4 regions of the Geobacillus sp. LYN3 genome follow, and region 2 is predicted to be linked to each of the others. Evidence: riboswitches for the same ligand, from Rfam matches in the RefSeq annotation. Region 2 holds a riboswitch; each other region holds the start of a gene.
What was found. Region 2 has a riboswitch for S-adenosylmethionine ahead of DCC82_RS09085 (Na+/H+ antiporter NhaC family protein). Riboswitches for the same ligand answer to the same signal wherever they lie in the genome.
Positions count from the first base shown of each region.

Region 1 (2,202 bases), 870 kb from region 2:
TTTTGATCAAGTCCCCGGAAAAGCTCCTAACGGGAATGCTCTTTTGTTAAAAATCCGGTAAGCGGGCTGTAAGCGCCTGTTCCGATCAATTCTAAATCACTTAATTCGGCATTTGTCAGCTCAATTTCTTTTGTCAGTGTATCCAATGGATAGCTAGGATTCCATCGATCGATTAATGTGCCTCCGTGTGGAATGCTTAAACTCATTGTTCATAACCTCCTAGAATCAATATTTCATATAGGAAAACTATGATTTATTGCGAAACGTCACCGCTGTTTTTGTATAATGATCGTTTTTCTTCGGCTATTGTTTTTTCAAGCTAATAATGCCAAAGGTGACAAGCCAAACCTTATGAGATGTGAAGGCCGCATTCTGTTTTTCCGTGGCCGACCCATCTGCCGGAACGTAAATCATTTGGATCGAGTGCGGGGGACGTACAAGGTTCACAGCCAATGCTTGGATAGCCGCGATCGTGAAGGACATTGTACGGAAGACGACGTTTGTATACATAATTCCATACATCTTTCCATGTCCAATGAATAAGAGGGCATATTTTTATGGATTTAAATTTGTCATCTTTATTTATATATTCTACATGGCTTCGTGTTGGCGATTGTTCGCGGCGCAGTCCAGAAATCCAAGCGGTTATTCCTGTTAATGCTTCGCGAAGCGGAATGACTTTTCGCAGTTCACAACATTTATTTGGGTTGTGTTTCCATAATTCATCTCCCAACTGTTGCGCTTGTTCTTCTAGCGATAAACTTGGTTTTTTCATGACGATGCGGAGAGAAGGATATTTTTCTTTTACTTTTTCGATTGTTTTGTACGTTTCGCGAAAATGGAGCCCGGTATCGAGAAATACGATTTCCGCATCTGGCTTTACTTGCGAAATCAAATCGATTAACACGATTCCTTCAACGCCGAAGCTACAGGCGTACACAATATCGTCCTTATATTGGCGGAATGCCCAAGTGAGGACATCAAGCGCCCCTTTTGTTTCATTATCGTGAGGGAATGAAGGTTTTTCTTCGGCTTCCCATGTTTGATAAGTGAGCATCTTTCTCCCTCCTTAAAAATCAAAGAAAATAAAGTGGATTAGTCGGTTATATAGGAATAGAAAGAGAATGAACGCTTATAAAAAACGCTCTCCCATTTTGGAAAGAGCGAAGAGGCCGCATATTTCACCTTATCTTCCAAAATGGCACCCATTTTGCTGGAATTAGCACCTTACTTTTTCATGAAGCAGGTTGCCGGAGTTCATCGGGCCAGTTCCTTCCCTCACTCTCGATAAGTTTGATGTAATTGATTAAAATTTTAACATAATTCACACAAAAGTCAATCCTAGTTTTTCGATAGGAATTAATTTTTTGCTGATATAACACAGTAGAGGAATAAAGAAATCAGGAAAGAAAAGGGCGGTTTGTTGTCCGACCTTTTCCATGCATGTCAACCGGATAATAGGGAATTATGCAAAACAGAGGATGCAGAAACGCGGATCGGCAATGTTACTTCGACGGTTGTTCCTTTATTCTCTTCACTCATAATCGACATCGTTCCACCGTGGTCTTCGATAATTTTTTTACTGATCATTATTCCGAGGCCAGTACCTTTTTCTTTTGTTGTAAAGAACGGTTTTCCTATTTTTTCTAGCTGTTCTTTTGGAATTCCGCAGCCTTCGTCGATAAAGCGGATAAGAACGGAATATTCATCCTTTTTTTGTGCCTCAATAAAAATATGTCCACCGCTTTTCATCGCTTCCATTGCATTTTTTAAGAAATTAATAAATACTTGCTTTAATCCGTTTTCGTCACATTCAATGTGAGGAAGAGATGGATCAATTTTTGTAATAATTTGGATGTTATGCAAAATACCTTGTGTTTCTAATAAAGTGGTGACATGTTGAAGCAAAACACCAATATCACTTTTTGTAAATTTGGTTGCTTGTGGTTTTGCCAACACTAATAGTTCGCCTAAAATAAGTTCAATGCGCTGAATTTCTGATTCAATAATGTGAAGGTAAGGTTTTTTCACGTCAAGTTCGAATTGCAATAGTTGTATAAATCCTTTTATGGCTGTAAGCGGATTGCGAATTTCATGGGCGATCCCAGCCGCTAGCTGGCCGGCAACTGAGAGCTTTTCCGATGTTCGAATGAATTCTTCTGTTTTTTTCAGTTCGGTAATATCGGTGAATGTCAATACCGC
Region 1 is NZ_QCWL01000001.1:871,421-873,622, forward strand. Features, by position in the region: gene DCC82_RS04485 (hypothetical protein) at 27-206, opposite strand; gene DCC82_RS04490 (phosphoadenylyl-sulfate reductase) at 350-1,057, opposite strand; SAM riboswitch class I at 1,184-1,294, opposite strand; gene DCC82_RS04495 (PAS domain-containing sensor histidine kinase) at 1,447-2,202, opposite strand, start outside.
Region 1: it holds a riboswitch for S-adenosylmethionine, as region 2 does, so the genes downstream of both, DCC82_RS04490 (phosphoadenylyl-sulfate reductase) here and DCC82_RS09085 (Na+/H+ antiporter NhaC family protein) in region 2, are expected to answer to the same signal.

Region 2 (2,202 bases):
ATTCCTGCATTCCGGCGACCCCGTCACCGATGGCTTGAATGAGGCCCATTGCACTGTAGCTTCCATCAAGAAGGCCGATGATTCCTGCTAATAAAATACCGCCTGCTAACACGACTAGTACATTAACGCCCATTAATGCTGTTATTAATACACCAAGGTAAGGTAAAATTTTCATCCAATGAAAAGATTGATTCGTAATTTCCGCTTGCTCTCCAGCAGTAATGGCCCAGAAAAGAACGATGGTGATGATTGCCGCTGGTAAAACAATGAAAAAGTTCACCTTAAACTTTTCTTTCATTCTTGTATTTTGTGTACGAACTGCCGCAATCGTTGTATCAGAGATAAAAGATAGGTTATCTCCAAACATAGCACCGCCAATGACAGCTGCCATAGATAATGCCAAAGAAATATCGGTTTGTTCACTAATTCCGACTCCAATCGGCGCTAACGCTACAATCGTTCCCATGGACGTTCCCATCGAAATGGAGATAAAACATCCAATGACAAATAGACCGGCTATTAATAAATTTTGCGGAACAACGGAAAGAGCTAAATTAACCGTTGATTCAACAGCCCCCATTTTTTTAGTTACTTCCGAAAATGCTCCTGCTAATAAGAAAATGATGACCATTAACATGACATCGGCATTTCCAGCCCCTTTTGTGAACACTTCCACTTTCTTCGTTAAAGACTCTTTCCGATTCATCATCAACGAAATACTTGCCGCAATCAAAATTGCTACAATGACTGGAAATTTATAAAAATCGCCTGTAACCACGCCTGCACCAATGAACAACACTAAAAAGACCACAAACGGAAATAACGCAAATAGATTGCCTTTTCTTAACTCCACTCTTTCCACCTCATTTTATGTTTTTTTGAAGGAGCTTTCCACTTAGAGAAAAGGCCTCTTCTTATCTGAACATAAGAAGAGGCCTTATACGTATCTATATAAGAAACCCTTCTTATCTTTCAAGCACAATGCTTGCTGGATTTGGCACAGCACTCGAAAACGAGTCCGCTGCCGAGACTTCTTCGGGCCAGTCCCTCCGCCTCTCTAGATAAGAAGATGAGCAGTTGTATTTCGTTATATAAAACAAATAAAAGATTACAACATATTCATCTATTGTGCAATACACTTTGATAATGTCTTATTTTTAAATAATTTTAAATAAATCTTAAAATTATATGCGTAACATTAATAATATGCAAAAATCCCGTAGCAAAACGCCACGGGAAAAGAAATCAAAAACTCTATTCTGGTTTATAGATTCCATATTTAATAATCTTAAGATATTCATTCAGTTCCCTTATCAAAGACTCCACACCACTCATGACATCCATTTGCTTATTTTTGTATATAGCCATATACTTATTAGACAGCTGTTCGGCAATCAACATGGTCATGCGGATCGCGGTATCCACGGAAATATCCTCTCTAAGTTTTTCCGTTTGGATCAGATCTTTAATATAGACATGCTTCAGCAAAAAATCTTCCTGATAAGCTTCGTAATGTTTCTTAATAATTTCTTCCATTTCCTTCTTTACTGCCACTGGAGGATTAGTAAAGGCATCCGTAATAAACTGAGTTTCTTGGAGATACTGAACCGTTAGTTTTTGTTTCAACAGGACGATTTCTTTGATCCTTTCAAAGAAATCATCAGATTGGATTTTTTTCATTTCTTCCATTGCTAGTTCCGTCAGAAAGTCCTTCACATAATTCACTAAATAAAGGTATAAGTTTTTCTTGCTCTTAAAATAATGAAAAAGGATTCCCTTGGAAATTCCCGCCCGTCTCGTAATAACATCTGTAGAGGTCTTTTCATAACCATTCTTCACAAATTCCTCGATGGCCACTTTGATGATCAAGTCTTTTTTCTCTTTAGGCTGCTTTTCAAATGCTGAATACAATTTTAACACCTCTAATTTCATTAGACTGCAATATCTTTCTTTTTATATACCATATATGAAGCGAAGATACTAATCAAAATAACCTCAGCCATAATAAAGATATACAAAGGCTCAATCTCGTTATCATTAATAATGGAGGCGGCGTCCACATATTTAAACGGGCTTATATATTTTAGGAACTCTAAGTCTTCCGATATCCCTGCCATCACATTCATAAAGTAGGCAGCTAGGACAATCCCCAGTGAGATCGAAAGGATGTTTCTTGTTTTTTTCATCATCGACGACAACATA
Region 2 is NZ_QCWL01000001.1:1,741,606-1,743,807, reverse strand. Features, by position in the region: gene DCC82_RS09085 (Na+/H+ antiporter NhaC family protein) at 1-853, opposite strand, end outside; SAM riboswitch class I at 963-1,068, opposite strand; gene DCC82_RS09080 (TetR/AcrR family transcriptional regulator) at 1,255-1,932, opposite strand; gene DCC82_RS09075 (ABC transporter permease subunit) at 1,932-2,202, opposite strand, start outside.

Region 3 (2,202 bases), 1.1 Mb from region 2:
GTTTCCGATCTTGTTCCATCAACAGCAGGATCTGCTTTAAAGTTTGGTGCGCAAATAACGGTGAATTCCGCTTTGTGTGTTTGCAGTTCTTCCGCTGTTGGGCGAATAAATAGTTGATGTGCAAATAAATTTTGCCACGCAAATTCATTAATGACTTGAATAGGTAAGCGGTATTTGGGATCAGCGCCGGCAAATCCTTTAAAAACAAATATTTCATCTTTTTTCATTAAATAGTCAATTACCTTATTGTATAAGTTTTCGAAAACTTCTTCAGAAATCGGCTGGTTCGTCGTCCCCCAATCGATTTTTGATTTCGTCGAAGCTTCTTCTACAATGTATTTATCTTTTGGAGAGCGACCTGTATATTTTCCTGTCGTTACCGCAACTGCTCCGGTAGCTGTCAACCGACCTTCATTTCGTTGCAACACTTTTTCTACAAGCTGTGCTACCGATAAATTATGAAACACATTTGGCTGTTGTAATAATGTGGTAAGTTTACTTGTCATATTAGCGACTCCCATGTACAAAACCTTCCTTTTTATTGAAATGGTCTCCTTCAAATAGTATAACACATTTTTATTATTAGTCCATACTATTTGTGACAATTTCTTTTCTTTTATTTTTCTCATTTTTGTTCATAAAAAAATTGTCTAATTTTGTTGACTTTCTTTATTTAATTACGATATGATAACTCATTGAACGGATACTCTTATCCCGAGCCGGTGGAGGGACAGGCCCGATGAAACCCAGCAACCGTCACAACTGGAAATGTGTGAAATGGTGCTAACCTGTGGCAAGGCAACGTCCTTGAGCGATAAGAGTGAAAGGAGCAATATGATTGCAATGACCTTTCCTCAAAATTACAGGAAAGGTTTTTTTATATGTCTATGTGTCAAGATATATAAAAGCTATAATAAAAGGGAATGAGTACCGTATCATCTGCAGTTTGCAGGAATACAATATTTAGACGTTCGATTATGAAAAGAGGAGGAAACTGACGAATGTCAAAAAAAAGACGTTTATTTACTTCGGAATCTGTAACGGAAGGTCATCCTGACAAAATTTGTGACCAAATTTCCGATGCCATTTTAGATGCCATTTTGGAGAAGGATCCGAATGCTCGCGTCGCATGCGAAACGAGCGTTACAACAGGGCTTGTGCTCGTAAGTGGAGAAATTACGACATCAACATATGTAGATATCCCGAAAATCGTCCGCGATACGGTTCGCGAAATTGGCTATACTCGTGCGAAATATGGTTTTGATGCCGATACTTGTGCTGTATTGACATCGATTGACGAACAGTCTCCAGATATCGCAATGGGAGTCGATAAGGCGTTAGAAGCCCGCGAAGGTCAGATGACTGACGAGGAAATTGAAGCGATCGGTGCTGGAGACCAAGGGTTAATGTTTGGATTTGCTTGCAATGAAACGAAAGAATTAATGCCGCTTCCGATTTCGTTAGCGCATCGTTTGGCACGCCGTTTGTCAGAAGTGCGGAAAGAAGCCATTTTGCCATATTTGCGTCCAGATGGCAAAACACAAGTAACAGTAGAATACGATGAAAATGGAAAACCAGTGCGTATCGATACGATCGTTGTATCAGCGCAACATCATCCGGAAATTACACAAGAACAAATTGAGCGCGATATTAAAGAACATGTCATTAAGCCGATTGTACCAGCAGAACTGATCGATGAAAACACAAAATATTTTATTAACCCGACAGGCCGTTTCGTCATCGGCGGACCTCAAGGCGATGCTGGCTTAACAGGACGGAAAATTATCGTTGACACATATGGCGGTTATGCTCGCCATGGCGGCGGTGCGTTTTCTGGTAAAGATCCGACAAAAGTAGACCGCTCCGCAGCCTATGCAGCGCGTTATGTAGCGAAAAACATTGTTGCTTCAGGACTTGCGGATAAATGTGAAGTGCAGTTGGCATATGCGATCGGTGTTGCAAGACCAGTTTCCATTTCCATTGATACATTCGGGACCGGAAAAGTATCCGAAGATATTTTAATTGAAGTGGTGCGCAACAATTTTGATCTTCGTCCTGCTGGCATTATTAAAATGTTAGATTTGCGCCGCCCAATTTATAAACAAACAGCGGCCTATGGCCATTTCGGACGCACGGACATCGATCTTCCATGGGAGCGCACTGATAAAGCGGAAACATTGAAAGAGCAAGCTCTTGCGTTAG
Region 3 is NZ_QCWL01000001.1:2,837,771-2,839,972, reverse strand. Features, by position in the region: gene pckA (phosphoenolpyruvate carboxykinase (ATP)) at 1-521, opposite strand, end outside; SAM riboswitch class I at 707-821, shown strand; gene metK (methionine adenosyltransferase) at 1,002-2,202, shown strand, end outside.
Region 3: it holds a riboswitch for S-adenosylmethionine, as region 2 does, so the genes downstream of both, metK (methionine adenosyltransferase) here and DCC82_RS09085 (Na+/H+ antiporter NhaC family protein) in region 2, are expected to answer to the same signal.

Region 4 (2,202 bases), 1.7 Mb from region 2:
CACTTCAAATTTTCGCTAGAAAATTAAGTGGGGGTAGTTCACTACTCCTGATCCAAGCTATCACAACCTTGTGTATGCTGAGGCGTTTGGACCTGCTGCATACATTGTCAAAGCTCGCGTGCAGCTGCTTCGCGATTTAGGTCCAGCGATTAGCCCATTTAATGCCTTTCAAATTCAGCTTGGTCTTGAAACATTGCATGTACGTATGAAAGAACATATTGCGAATACAAGAAAAATCGTCGAGTATTTAGATCGTCATCCAGCAATAGAGTGGGTGCTTTATCCAGAACATGACAGTCATCCAGCAAAAGAACTAGCGAAAAAATATTTGCCAAAAGGAGCGGGTTCCATCGTTGTATTTGGCGTAAAAGGCGGCAGAGAGGCAGGAGCGAAATTGATCAACAGTGTAAAATTATGGTCGCATGTTGCCAACGTTGGCGATGCGAAAAGTTTAATTATCCATCCTGCAAGCACCACACATCAACAGCTAAACGAAGAAGAACTAAAATCATCTGGAGTGACAGAAGATTTAGTTCGTCTATCTGTCGGCATCGAAAATATCGATGACTTAATCGAAGATTTAGAACAGGCCATTGCGGCTGCTACCGGAATTACATCTGATGTTTCCGTCTCATAATCACAAAAAATGATAATCATGCCATTTTCCATAATGACCATAACATTTCCATTGACACTATTCGACATATAGTGATAAAATCACATTCGTAATTATTGAGAGATTTTAATTGAATAAAGTGTTTTTTGTGCTCTTATCAAGAGAGGTGGAGGGATGTGCCCAATGAAGCCCGGCAACCGTCAGCGTACTCGCTGAAATGGTGCCAATTCACACAAAGCGTCTGCTTTGAGAGATAAGAGACAGAACGGTAATCATTGCCTTTCTGTTCTCTTGAGCAGAAAGGCTTTCTTTTTGCGGCGAGTTGTCTTTTACATGAGGGAAGGTGGAAATGTGCATGATTACATTAGAAAACGTGACAAAAATATATGAAGCGGCCAATGGATCTGTAACAGCAGTGGATAATGTCTCTTTGCAAATTAAAGAAGGCGAAATTTTCGGAATCATCGGATATAGCGGGGCGGGAAAAAGTTCGTTAATCCGTCTCCTTAACGGATTGGAAAAACCGACCAAAGGGAAAGTCATTGTCGCTGGACGGGATATTGCTAATATTAAAGGAAAGGAATTGCGAAAGGCCCGTCAGGAAATCGGAATGATTTTTCAGCATTTTAATTTATTATGGTCAAGAACGGTTCGCGAAAACATTGCGTTTCCATTAGAAATTGCCGGTGTACCGAAAGAACAGCGGAAAAAACGAGTAGACGAGTTGATTCAGCTTGTAGGTTTGCAAGGAAGAGAAAACGCCTATCCGTCACAGCTTAGCGGCGGGCAAAAGCAGCGCGTCGGCATCGCGCGCGCTTTGGCGAACAATCCAAAAGTGCTATTGTGCGATGAGGCGACATCCGCGCTAGACCCGCAGACAACCGATTCCATTTTGGAACTTTTGGTGGATATTAATAAGCGTTTAGGATTGACAATTGTATTAATTACCCATGAAATGCACGTGATTCGTAAAATTTGCAACCGCGTTGCAGTGATGGAAAACGGAAAAATTGTCGAACAAGGAGAAGTGCTGCAAGTGTTCCGGCAGCCAAAGCAGGAGATTACGAAACGATTTGTACAGCAGGTCATCGAACCGGAGGAAACGAAAGAAACGATTGCGCATTTACTCGATAAATATCCAAAAGGAACGGTTTTTCAATTGACGTTTGTTGGAGAGGTTACGGAACAGCCGCTGATTGCTAACGTTGTTCGCCAATTTCAAGTTGATGCGAATATTCTTCAAGGAAAAATTTCGCAAACTCATCAAGGCGCTTACGGTGTGCTGTTTGTTCATATGGATGGAGAGAAAGAGGAAGTTGCCCGCGCGATCGATTATATTCGAAAGCAGCAAGTGGCGGTGGAGGTGATTACGGATGCTCGCTAACCTCTTACCAAATGTAGAGTGGGATATGATTTGGGCAGCGACCGTTGAAACGCTTTATATGACAGGAATTTCTGTCGTTGCAACATTTATATTAGGAACGATTCTTGGACTGCTTTTATTTTTAACGTCAAAGGGCAACTTATGGGAAAACCGCCTGGCGAATATGATCATCGCCGCTATCGTTAACATTTTTCGTTCCATC
Region 4 is NZ_QCWL01000001.1:46,193-48,394, reverse strand. Features, by position in the region: partial or broken gene DCC82_RS00275 (PLP-dependent transferase) at 38-637, shown strand; SAM riboswitch class I at 768-876, shown strand; gene DCC82_RS00270 (methionine ABC transporter ATP-binding protein) at 972-2,000, shown strand; gene DCC82_RS00265 (methionine ABC transporter permease) at 1,990-2,202, shown strand, end outside.
Region 4: it holds a riboswitch for S-adenosylmethionine, as region 2 does, so the genes downstream of both, DCC82_RS00270 (methionine ABC transporter ATP-binding protein) here and DCC82_RS09085 (Na+/H+ antiporter NhaC family protein) in region 2, are expected to answer to the same signal.